Regions from separate parts of the Terribacillus sp. AE2B 122 genome, predicted to be linked through region 2. Evidence: riboswitches for the same ligand, from Rfam matches in the RefSeq annotation. Region 2 holds a riboswitch; each other region holds the start of a gene.
The links. A riboswitch is a leader RNA that binds a small molecule or an ion and turns the genes downstream of it on or off. The one in region 2 is predicted to bind S-adenosylmethionine.

Region 1: it holds a riboswitch for S-adenosylmethionine, as region 2 does, so the genes downstream of both, AE2B122_RS17330 (ABC transporter permease) here and AE2B122_RS13780 (methionine biosynthesis PLP-dependent protein) in region 2, are expected to answer to the same signal.
Region 3: it holds a riboswitch for S-adenosylmethionine, as region 2 does, so the genes downstream of both, AE2B122_RS12030 (LLM class flavin-dependent oxidoreductase) here and AE2B122_RS13780 (methionine biosynthesis PLP-dependent protein) in region 2, are expected to answer to the same signal.

Annotation. Positions count from the first base shown of each region.
Region 1 covers NZ_LR700950.1:74,153-78,204, reverse strand. Annotated here, with positions in the region: gene AE2B122_RS19545 (ABC transporter ATP-binding protein) at 1-426, opposite strand, end outside; gene AE2B122_RS17335 (ABC transporter permease) at 448-1,311, opposite strand; gene AE2B122_RS17330 (ABC transporter permease) at 1,328-2,251, opposite strand; SAM riboswitch class I at 2,380-2,483, opposite strand; gene AE2B122_RS17325 (NADPH-dependent FMN reductase) at 2,628-3,170, opposite strand; gene AE2B122_RS17320 (homoserine dehydrogenase) at 3,189-4,052, opposite strand, start outside.
Region 2 covers NZ_LR700946.1:270,989-275,040, reverse strand. Annotated here, with positions in the region: gene AE2B122_RS13790 (ABC transporter substrate-binding protein) at 1-1,290, opposite strand, end outside; gene AE2B122_RS13785 (M20 family metallopeptidase) at 1,303-2,499, opposite strand; SAM riboswitch class I at 2,610-2,713, opposite strand; SAM riboswitch class I at 2,912-3,015, shown strand; gene AE2B122_RS13780 (methionine biosynthesis PLP-dependent protein) at 3,096-4,052, shown strand, end outside.
Region 3 covers NZ_LR700945.1:229,325-233,376, reverse strand. Annotated here, with positions in the region: gene AE2B122_RS12030 (LLM class flavin-dependent oxidoreductase) at 1-1,029, opposite strand, end outside; SAM riboswitch class I at 1,109-1,210, opposite strand; gene AE2B122_RS12025 (DUF1992 domain-containing protein) at 1,223-1,594, opposite strand; gene AE2B122_RS12020 (CAP domain-containing protein) at 1,666-2,502, opposite strand; gene mreBH (rod-share determining protein MreBH) at 3,002-4,009, shown strand.

The sequences.
Region 1 (4,052 bases), on a different contig from region 2:
AATATGTACTTTCTCCAGTAATCCGATTGCTTCGTTCCACGCCTCAGAGCGACTGACAGATTTGTGCTTGCGAATCACCTCAACGAATTGGTTGCCGATCGTAAAAACTGGATTTAATGCAGTCATCGGATCCTGTGTTACCATGGCAATCTTTCGTCCCCGTATACCGTTCATTTCCTTTTGCGCTAAAGAGGCAATATCTTCTTCCTGGAAGATGATTTCCCCTCCAGTAATACGTCCTCCTTCATAATCGATCAAACGAAGAACAGCCAGGGATGTTACTGTTTTGCCACTTCCAGAACCTCCCACAAGGCAGACGATTTCCCCGCTTCCGATGTCCAGATTCACATTGCGAACAGCTGGAATCACTTCCTTTCCACGCTCTATCCCTACAGATAAGTTTCTGATCTCCAGTAATGTACGCATATTACAGCTCCTTTCTGTTCTTTAAGACGTGGCAGATCGCGGATCAAGATAATTTCGGTAGGCATCGCCAAGAATGTTGACGGAAATAACGAATAATGAAATGAACAGACCTGGGAAGAATCCGATCCACCAAGCGACTGTAAGGTAGTCCCTTCCTAGGGACAGCAGATAACCCCAATCCGGTATTTCATGAACAGTACCTAAACCTAGGAAACTAAGACCTGTTGCCATTAAGATTGCATTCCCAACTCCGATTGTTGCCATAACAAGCATGGGCGGGAGACTGTTCGGTAATATGTGGAAAAGGATCCGTCCTGTATGTCCCAATCCAATTGACCTGGATGCATGAACATATCCCGCATCCTTCACATGCAGTACTTGCCCGCGCATCACTCTCGCATAGCCTGGCAATGAAGCGATGGAAACAGCCAGAATAAGGTTCAGCGTACTTGGTCCCAATACAGCCGAAACGAGAATAGCCAGCATAATACCGGGAATCGTCATAATAATGTCCATGATTCGCATGAACGTATTATCCAATGCGTTATTACAGTAGCCAGACACCAACCCGATTAACGCGCCGATTCCTCCGCCAATTAAGACTGACAGAACACCGATAACCAAGGATTGCTGACTGCCATGTACAATCAGACTGAAAATATCTCTGCCGAATTGATCGGTTCCTAGCAAATGCTCCAGTGATGGAGCTAATAAGGCATCGCTTGGATCCATCCTTGTCGGCGAATGACTGGCAATCTGATCAGGGAATAAGGAACAAATTACAATGAATAGGATAAAGCCGGTTGAGAGCAGCAGCAGACTTCCTGTCCACCAGCTGTTCCGGCGGTACGACAAAGATTTGATACGCTTTAAGCTGCCAATCATCATAAATCACCCTTTCTCACTTCTCATTCAGCCGAATTCTCGGATCAATATATCTGTAGGAAATATCGACAAGCATATTGATCACAACATAAAAGGCGGCAGTAAACAGGATGGCACCTTGAATGATTGGAATATCCTTTTGGTCGATTGCATCTACAATAAGTCTCCCTAGTCCCTGTCTTGAAAAAACAGTTTCCGTAACAACCGAACCAGCGAGCATCTCTCCAAATATCATTCCCACCATAGTCACCGCTGGAATAAGGGCATGACGCAGAATATGCTTAAACAAAATTGCTCGCTGCCCGATACCTTTTCCGCGTAAAGATCGGATGAATGGCTCATTAGATGCTTCCAAAATGCTGTTCCGAATCAGCCTTGTAATCACTCCCGCGCCGGTAATTCCGAGACCAATCGATGGCAGAATCAGCTGCTCAAAAGATCCATTTCCGATGGACGGCAGCAGGTGGAGTTGTACGGAAAAGATCCATATAAGAAGAATTCCAATCCAGAAATTAGGAGTAGAAACCCCGATCAAACTCAACACCCGGATAATGCCATCCAGCAGTTTGTTCTGATATACCGCTGATAAGATACCTAAAATCAGACCTAGTACAATAGCTACAATCATGCTCGATATGGTTAGCGCCAATGTTGGTCCCAAATTATCAAGCAGCCGGTCCAGAACCGGTTCACTATTCGCATAAGAGGTTCCTAAATCTCCTTGGAATAACCCAGCTATGTAATCCAGATATTGTGAAATAAGTGGTCTATCCAATCCGAGTTCTTCTCGAAGCTGATTTACCGTCTCTGTCGGCACATCGTCTCCGGCTAATAATGTCGCTACATCTCCAGGAAGAATATTAACGATAATAAACACAAGCGTGACCGAACCTAAAATGACACCGGCAGCCATACCAAAACGAGACAATACATATAGCATTTCTGTCCACCTCCATCCACCTTATATAAATTAAACTTTTCCAATCATCATAGTAGGAATTAAAGGCGCAGAAACCTCTATCTAAAAATAAAACGACTCACCACGAAAGATAAGTGGGGAGTCGTTCCTGCTTATCTTTCGGGATCACCCGATGGATTTGGCACAGTATTCCTGACGGAACCCGCTGCCGAAGCTTCATAGGGCCATATCCCTCCACTTCTCTTGATAAGAACTATTCAATTAAATAAAAAAACGCTTTTACTCCTACAAACGGGGAATAAAAGCCTCTGGTGGTCCAGTCAGCATTTATACAACTTATGGTAATTAGAATAAACGCAATCCTTGTACGCGTCAATATAAATTCAAAATATTTAAATTATTTTAACAGTATATGGGCGGCAACAGCTTGATGCTGCAACGCCTCATCCAGCCCAATAACAAATTGCTCCAGTGTTTTTTGACAATCTTCGGTCAGAATAAAATCCTTGTATTCTTTTCGGCTTACAGCCAGCTGTTGGGGAATTGCATGCGCAGACAGACTGCTAAAAACAGTCCGCATCCCATTCAATGTATTGATACCGCCCTTTAGTCCTCCTGTACTCGTTAACAGTCCGACGGGCTTACCTTTCAGCAAATCTTTATCCAGATAGTCAATTGCGTTCTTTAATGCCCCGCTGTAACTGCCATGGTATTCAGGTGAACCGACCACAAGTCCCTCTGCCGAACTGATTCGTTCCCGCAGCCAATCAGCTGCTGCTCCAGCCGGCCGGACCGGGTGAAAAAGCGGCAGATCTAATTCCCCTATATTGATTATATCGGTCTCATATCTGGCCTTTTGCAACAGCGTCTGTACTTCTTCTAACAACTTCCTCGTTGTAGATGCAGGATTCAAGCTTCCGTTTAGAAATACGATTGTCATCCGAACTCTCCTCCTGTATTAAGCTTCTGCTTTAGCCGGTTTTCTAGCGGCAACTCTATAATAATGGCTATCAGATTCAACGTTTTCTCCGTGCAGAAGAATGGTCTCACCAGACGGCAAGTGAACGAAAGGAACTGCCTCGCGCTTCTCCGTGAATTTGATTACCCGCTTTACTTCTATTTCCTTCCGCTGGTGGACAAGATTCGCCAAGTCCTCAACGATGGCGCTTGCAGTCGGCAATGCCCCAGCACCTGGCCCTTGAAGCTTCAGCTTGCCAACTAGGTCACCTTCCACACATACAGCATTATCTACTCCATCCACGCTGTACAAAGGATGTGCAGCAGATAAAATGACTGGTTCGACAGATGCAGTCACTTCTCCGCCCGCATTTTCAAGCGTAGCAACATGTTTGATTTTCCAACCTTGTTCTCCAGCAGCTTGGATATCCTGTGAGGAAACTGAGCGGATTCCCTTTCGTGTAACTTTCTCCCAGTCCGGCTGAGCCTCGAACAACAAATCACTTAACACCATCAGTTTATAAAACGCGTCCCAGCCATCAACGTCATTGGCGGGATCAGCTTCTGCAAATCCTGCTTCCTGCGCAAGCTGCAGCGCTTCCTCAAACGGTAGTCCCTTATCGGACATTTCCGTCAGAATAAAATTGGATGTGCCATTCAAAATTGCCTCTACTTTAACGACATGGTTGATATGCAGAAGCTGTTTCAGCGTCCCAATCACCGGCACGCCACCTGCGACTGCAGCTTCATATTCCAGCCGCACGCCTTTCTTCTTAGCCAAGCGTTTGAGCTCTGCACCCCGGGAAGCAATCAGTTCTTTATTTGCCGTGATGATATGACAGCCATGATGGATCGCTTCAGTCAG
Region 2 (4,052 bases):
GACCATATCCCAGTTAGCGCCATCGCTCCATTTTTCCAGGTAAGTTGCCCATTCATAGGACTCCAGCTCAACGTTGAAACCGACTGCTTCAAGCTGCTGTTCTGCGATTTCGGCAATTTTCTTATACTCTGCATGGTCATTAGAGAAGATGATCTTCACTGGCTGCCCATCATAAGAGCTCTCCTCAAGCAGTTTTTTAGCTTCATCCTGATTAAAGGCCTCGAAGTTATCGATGTTTTCATCCGAATAAAGAGCTGTCTGATCTGGTGTAAACAAGGCACCATCTAAATTATAAAACTCGCTGTTGCCGTAAGTTGCTTTGGCAATGGCTTCTTTATCAAGTGCAGCGTGAAGTGCTTCTCTGACTTGAATGTCATCGAAAGGTGCTTCTGACTTATCAGGTGTAATGACGGAATAGCCGTTGCTGGAAATAGCTGGTTCGACATTCGGTGTCGTATCAACTACATCATACAAATCAAGCGGAATGGATTGTACGTAATCATATAAATCTGTCTTCAAACCGTTAAGCATAACTTGCGGGTCCTTTACGATTTTAAAGTGAATTGTATCCAGGTATGCAGTTTTCTTACCTGTCAAACCGCCCCAGTCTTCTTCTTCACGAGATTGATAGTCTTTGAATTTGGATAGAATAATCTCATTCCCACGCTTCCAGGAATCAAATTTGAATGGACCTGTACCGATCAGCTGCTCGTTTGTCAGCGGCTGTTCGCCTGCTGCTTCAGCAATGTCAGCTGGAATAATGACTGCTGATGCTTTTGGTGCGGACATATCAGTAAGCAAAGCGGTATACGGATCGTTAAGCGTAATGACCAATGTCAGGTCATCTGTTGCTTCAACTGAATCAACATGCGTTGCAGTGATTTTACCGACAGAGGAGACCTTCAGCCAGCGATTGATTGAAGCCTTCGCATCTTCAGCTGTAACGTCTTGCCCGTTATGGAATTTCAATCCGTCACGAAGCGTGATCGTGTAAGTCTTCTTATCATCACTAACAGTGTAATCGTCAGCAAGCAAAGGGCGTACTTGATAATCATGATCCAGTGCAAACAAACCTTCATAAATATGCCAGCCGATCTTCCTAGTAGCACTTTCTCCGGAATACATCCAGTCTAGCGTATCAGGGTCAGCAGTCATCGCAACGTTCAAGTCGCCGCCTTCCACAGGGTCCCCGCCGCTTGCGCCGGAACTGCTACTGGAATTGCTGGAGCACCCGAACAGGGCGATGGTGGCCATTAAGCCGAATAATATAAGTGCAAACTTCTTATTCAATATAATTCCTCCTTAGCTTCCCAATAACGAGAATACAATTTTCGTGAATGCTTTTTCCGTGATGAGTAAAGCACGCTCATCGATGTCGAACTTAGGATGGTGATGCGGGTAATGGGTACCTGTATCATCATTGCGGGATCCGACTTTGAAGAAGCTTCCTGGTATCTCCTGTAAATAATAAGCGAAATCCTCTGCTCCCATCCCGGTTTCAAGTGGAATGACTTGTTCTTCACCGAATTCTTCGGCAAATAGACGCTGCAGAAGTGAAGTTTCTTCTGGGTGGTTGAAAAGAGCAGGATAGCCGTGCAAATAATCGATCGAATAAGTTGCACCGAAACCAGTTGCGATACCGGCTACAATGGACTCTATTTGTTTCCTCACCTGCTGGCGGATGTCGGCATTAAATGTCCGTACGGTTCCTTCCAATCTTGCGGTATCAGGAATAACATTGAATGCCTGGCCAGATTGAAATACACCGAGTGTGACGACTGCTGACTCCAGCGGGTTGACTCTGCGGCTGACAATCTTCTGCAGGGCGCTGACAATATCACTTCCAATGACAATTGGATCTACAGCCTCTTGAGGAGCTGCGCCATGACCGCCTTTTCCTTGGATGGTAATCGCGAATTTATCCACTGCTGCCATCTTGAAACCTTCACCAACGCCGATCTTTCCGATAGGAGCAGCTGAATTAAGATGAGCACCGTATACATAGTCCACACCGTCGAGCGCACCATCTTCAATCATCGCATTGGCCCCGCCTGGCGGGACTTCCTCAGCAGGCTGGAACAAAAAGACCACTTTACCTTTCAGGCTATCTTTATGTTTGATCAATGCTTTGGCAGTTCCGAGTAATGCCGCAGTATGGCCGTCATGACCACAAGCATGCATCACGCCAGGTGTTTTGGATCGATAAGCTGTTTCTTTTTCATCTTCTATCGGAAGGGCATCGAAATCGGCTCGCAGCGCAATCGTCGGACCCGCTGTCTTTCCTGTAAGTGCAGCCACGATGCCATAGCCGCCGATGTTTGTCTGGATATCTTCGTAGCCGAAGCTGCGCAGTTTATCAGCGATGAAACGGGCTGTCTCCGTCTCCTGGAAACTCAATTCGGGATGCTGATGCAAATAACGTCTCCACTCAACGACTTCGGTGAAATTGTTTTCTAACTCCGTATGTACTTCCGCAAGCGTTTGCTTTATCTGTTCCATTTTCCAACCTCCTGTAACAATCTTGATATTTCCAATGAAAATAATCGGAATTGAACCTAAAAAAAGACCCTCTTCCAGACAGAAGAGGGTCTTTTAAAGATTTTCCGCTCTTCTTATCTTCAGTGTCAAACACCTGGAATTAGCACAGTACTGCGTCTTGCAGCCTGTTGCTTTGGTTTCGTTGGGCCATTCCCTCCACCAATCTCGATAAGAAATATCAGTTGTAAAGAAAAGGATAGACCGAAAAGTTCTAGGTGTCAATCCTATTTTTTGTCACTACTTTCCTTGATGTGCATCACCTTGCTAAAAATTCCATTAGAAAAAATTTCATTTGGCAGAAAATTTTAAAAAATGCTTGACTGTACATTCTTGTGTGATAACATAGCTTTAATATAAAAATTATATAGAACTTTTCTTATCAAGAGAGACGGAGGGACTTGGCCCAGTGATGTCTCAGCAACCAGTCTGAGAAGACACGGTGCTAAATCCAAAAGGTATCCGCCTTAAAGATAAGAAGCTGATTCGGTCATGGCTGAACCTTCTTCCTTTTTGGGGAGAAGGTTCTTTTTTTGTTGAAGAGAAGGGTGAGAAGCGGTATGGGATATAGTTTAGAAACAACATTCGTGCAGCTCGGAAATAAGAGTGATGGAGTAACTGGGGCAGTCAATCCGCCAGTGTATCTGTCTACTGCTTATGCACATGGCGGAATCGGCGAATCTACCGGGTATGATTATTCACGGACAAAGAATCCTACTCGTACTGTCCTGGAAGAAGGGTTCGCAGAGCTGGAAAAAGGCGACCGGGCATTTGCATGCAGCTCAGGCATGGCAGCTATTCAGCTCGTATTGTCACTTTTCCGTTCAGGCGATTCCCTGCTAGTGCCAGAGGATATTTATGGAGGTACGTATCGACTATTTGATTTCTATTCGGATGCATATGATGTGTCGCCGATTTATGCACCGTTTCGTTCCGTCGAAGAGACAGCGATGATGATAACGGATGATACAAAAGCAATTTTCCTTGAAACACCGACAAACCCGCTTATGCAGGAGATAGATATTGCTGCCTATGCGCAGCTGGCAAAAGCATACAATCTGCTGTTAATTGTTGATAATACGTTTCTGACGCCTTACTTCCAGCAGCCAATTACAGAAGGTGCAGATATCGTCATTCATAGTGCGACGAAATATATCGGCGGGCACAATGACGTTTTAGCTGGTCTTGTTGTGAGTAAAGGCAGCGAGCTATCAGATCGGTTAGCAGTATTGCATAACGGTACCGGAGCTGTCTTATCTCCGCTCGATTCCTGGCTTCTCATCCGCGGATTGAAGACGCTGCCGCTTCGAATGCGGCAGCACCAAGCAAATGCACAGCGTATCGCAGGTTACCTGGCAGAGGAGCCAAAGGTGAAAAATGTCCTGTATACAGGAAAAGGTGGGATGCTCTCGTTCCGCGTCCAGGAAAGCAGCTGGATTGATACATTCCTTCGCAGCATGAACATCATCACCTTTGCCGAAAGCCTTGGCGGAGTGGAGAGCTTTATTACGTATCCG
Region 3 (4,052 bases), on a different contig from region 2:
AGCTCGCGATTGACCTTGTTCTGTGTGCTTGTATGTGAACAGCTCTTCTTCATTTTCATAAGAAGCCAAATCATAACCAGTAGAGCCGCCATATTGGGCCTTGGCAGCATCTGCGCTCCAATAATGTTTAACTTCATCATATTTTGCAAGAGCTTTCTCCTCCGTTTCAGCCACTACGACATGCAGGAAAGTAAACGCCTTAATTTCATCGCGGCTTCTGCCATACGCCTCCGCCCGCGCTTTAATATCTTCGATGTAATAGTTGATTTTTTCTGGTGTAGGTCCTCCGACAAAAACACATTCAGCATGTCTTGCTGCGAAATCCCTGCCTTTTTCCGAAGTACCTGCTTGGTAAAGCACAGGTGTACGCTGCGGAGATGGCTCACTCACATGCGGCCCTTCTACTGAGAAATAGGTACCCTTATGTTTTATACGGTGAACTTTTTCCGGATCCACTAGAACCCCTGTTTCCGGATCCGAGATAACACCATCCTCTTCCCAGCTATCCTCTAGCAGCTTATAAGAAACCTCTAGGAATTCATCAGCTATTCTGTAACGTTCATCATGCTTAACCATCTTATCCATCCCAAAATTCTGAGCAGCATTCGGTAAATAGGATGTAACGATATTCCAAGCAACACGCCCATTTGTCAGGTGATCAAGCGTCGAAAATTTACGCGCATTATGAAATGGCTGTTCATAAGATGTACTGACAGTGACAGCGAAGGACAAATGCTTCGTCACAGCTGCCATGGCCGGGATAACGAAGGCTGGATCATTAAGCGGCACTTGCACTCCGTCACGCAGCGCTGCCTTTTCATCCCCTCCATATACGTCATAAACACCAAGTACATCTGCAAAGAAAATCGCATCAAACTTTCCTTTTTCCAAAAGGCGTGCAAGCTCTATCCAGTAATCCAGCGACTTATATTCCCGATGCCTTCTGTTCTCCGGATGCTTCCATAAGCCATGGGCGTTATGATTGGCGGCTGTCATATCAAATGCTTGCAGGATAATTTGTTTCGTCATTGTTCTCCACTCCTCTAATTATGTAAAAAAAGCCTCTTCCGTTTTACAGAAGAGGCTCCTTATCCAAGGTAAAATGCTCCTCTTATCTGTCAGACTTGTCGTCTGCTGGAATTGGCACAGTACATTACTGCCTGCTGCCGAGGCTTCAAAGGGCCAGTCCCTCCACCTCTCGTGATAAGAAAATATTATTTAGTTAGGTTAGTTTATGTTCGATTTGTTCCCGATATTGACTGAGAGTGTCTGGCGAATTTCGCTTAAGCTTCTGAAGCAGTGCTTCGTATTGGATCTCTTTCTCGCTGATCCGCTTTCGGTAACACGCTCGTTCAGTGTCGTTCGTACAAACGTGAAGTAAATCGCGCAGTGCTACAATCTCTTTTTGCAGCTCCATTTCAGGCGGAATATATCCAGCATTCTTGAGAATTTTGTAGCTCATCCGCATATCCTCCGGTACACCTGATAAGTCCTCCAGCTCCAAAGGTTTTCCTGCTCCTGGAAGGTTACGGAACTCTCCATTGGCTTCAGCCTGCTTGATTCGTTCTTCCGCAAGCAGCGAAATCAGATCCATATAATCACTCCCTATATACAAGAAAAGCAACCGATTATAATCGGTTGCTTTTCATTATACAATAATCTGAATTATTTACCAATGAATTGTTGTGTCCAGTAGTTACCGTTTTCTACATAACCTACACCGATATTAGTGTAATCAGGGTTAAGGATATTCTCACGGTGACCTTGGCTGTTCATCCATGCTTCAACGACTTCTTCTGGAGTCTTTTGTCCTTGAGCGATGTTTTCACCTGCAGTTTTATAAGAAATACCGAAAGATTTCATCATATCGAACGGAGAACCGTAAGTTGGGCTGTTGTGATCGAAGTAACCATTGTCAGCCATATCTTTGGATTTCGCACGAGCTACTTTGCTTAGTTCAGTATCAGCTTTTAAAGCTTTAAGACCAGCTTTTTCACGCTCTTTGTTAGTCAAGTCCACTACTTGCTGTTCGAATGCACTTAGACCTTCAGTAGCTTGTTTTTCTTCTGTTTGCTTGTTATCAGAAGCAGTTTCTTGTTTTTGTGCTGGAGCTTGAGCTTTTTGTTCAGTTGCTTGCTCTTCAGCTTTTTCTTCTTTTTTAGGAGCTGCTTTTTGCTCTTCTTTATTAGAAGCAGGTGCTTTCGCTTCCTCTTGCTTAGGTGCTTGAGTCTGCGCTTTCTCCTGTTGAGCTGGCTGCTGTACATTGTACTTCGCTAGCAAGCTATCAGTATTAATGTGAATGTTATAAGCTGATAGATATTCATTCACCCATTTATTCAAATCTTCGATAGAAGAGAAAGATCCGCTTTTCACTACTTGTGCTACGTGCACTTGAGCTTCTTCTTTAGTTGGTTGAGCTGGTGCAGCATTTGCTGTTCCTGCCAAAGCGCCACCTGCTAGGATAGCTGTAGATAGTGTTGTTACTAATACTTTCTTAAACATGATGTTGCTCCTTTCGAGATGTGTGTTTTCTGTTGCAGCAACATCATAGCATGGGTTTTTGTGTAATATTGCAGCCTAGAATTTCCAATAGGCATACAAGCGTAAACAGCTTCGTGAAAAGTCAGTTCTTATGCGAAATCTTACCCATTTTATCGACTACGAAACTAGCAATAAACAGCGTCCTTTCTATTTATTGGATGTAATTTAGGATTGACACCCTTTTTTACTCCTAGATTTTGTAACAATACCTCAGTTTTTGTAATCAATCTGTAAATTGACTTACGCTTACTACTCTCATATAATCCTTTTCTCCTAAACTTATTAGTTTAATCTCCCAAATTAGGATAAAGGTATCTCTTTATCACCTCTATACCAGGTGATAGAATAAATTATGTCGAATCTTAGCGGCTTTTTAGCTCTTTGACAGATCTACCCCCATAAAGCTTTATACGGGGGAGAATAAATATAGTAGAAATATGTCATTATTGGAGGAAATATAATGTTTTCTAATCCCGAAATCGGAATAGACCTTGGCACTGCAAATATACTTGTGTATACAAAACAAAAAGGAATCGTATTGAATGAACCTTCTGTGGTTGCGATTGATATGGAAACAAAAAACGTTGTTGCTGTTGGAGCAGAAGCGAAAGAAATGGTCGGTAAAACACCTAAGAATATCGTACCAATTCGTCCATTAAAAGATGGCGTAATCGCTGACTATGATGTAACAGCTCAATTATTGAAAGAAATCCTGAAAAAAGTGAGCAAAGTGATGGGCTCTTCCCTTCGCAAACCAACCATCGTTGTCTGCACACCGTCTGGAAGTACTTCCGTAGAAAGACGCGCTATACATAATGCGGTCAAATCGTATGGTGCTAAACATGTTCACTTGATTGAAGAACCAATAGCTGCAGCAATTGGAGCTGACCTGCCTGTAGATGAGCCAGTTGCGAATGTAATTGTCGATATCGGCGGCGGTACAAGTGAAGTTGGTATTATCTCATTCGGCGGCGTTGTTTCTTGCCGTTCTGTCCGCATCGGCGGGGATTCAATGGATGAGGAGATCATTCAATATATCCGCAAGCAGTACAATATCCTCATTGGAGAAAGAACTGCAGAGCAAATTAAAATGGAAATCGGCTATGCTTTGATTGACCATGATGAATTGATGATGGATGTCCGCGGCCGTGATATGGTAACAGGATTACCGAAGACTGTCGGGATTTCTTCTAAGGAAGTACAAGTAGCTCTTAAGGAATCATTGGAGCAGATCCTCGAAACAATTCGTATGACATTAGAAGATTGCCCGCCAGAACTAAGCGGAGATATCGTTGACCACGGTGTCATCTTGACTGGCGGAGGCGCATTGCTAAAAGGAATGCAGCAATGGCTTGCATCTGAAATCTCAGTTCCTGTTCATTTGGCTCCGAATCCACTGGAATCTGTTGCAATCGGTACAGGTCGTGCCCTGCAGATGATTACTAAACTGCAAAAAGCAGCAAAATAAAAAAAACAGGCATATCAGTCAGCTGATACGCCTGTTTTTTTAT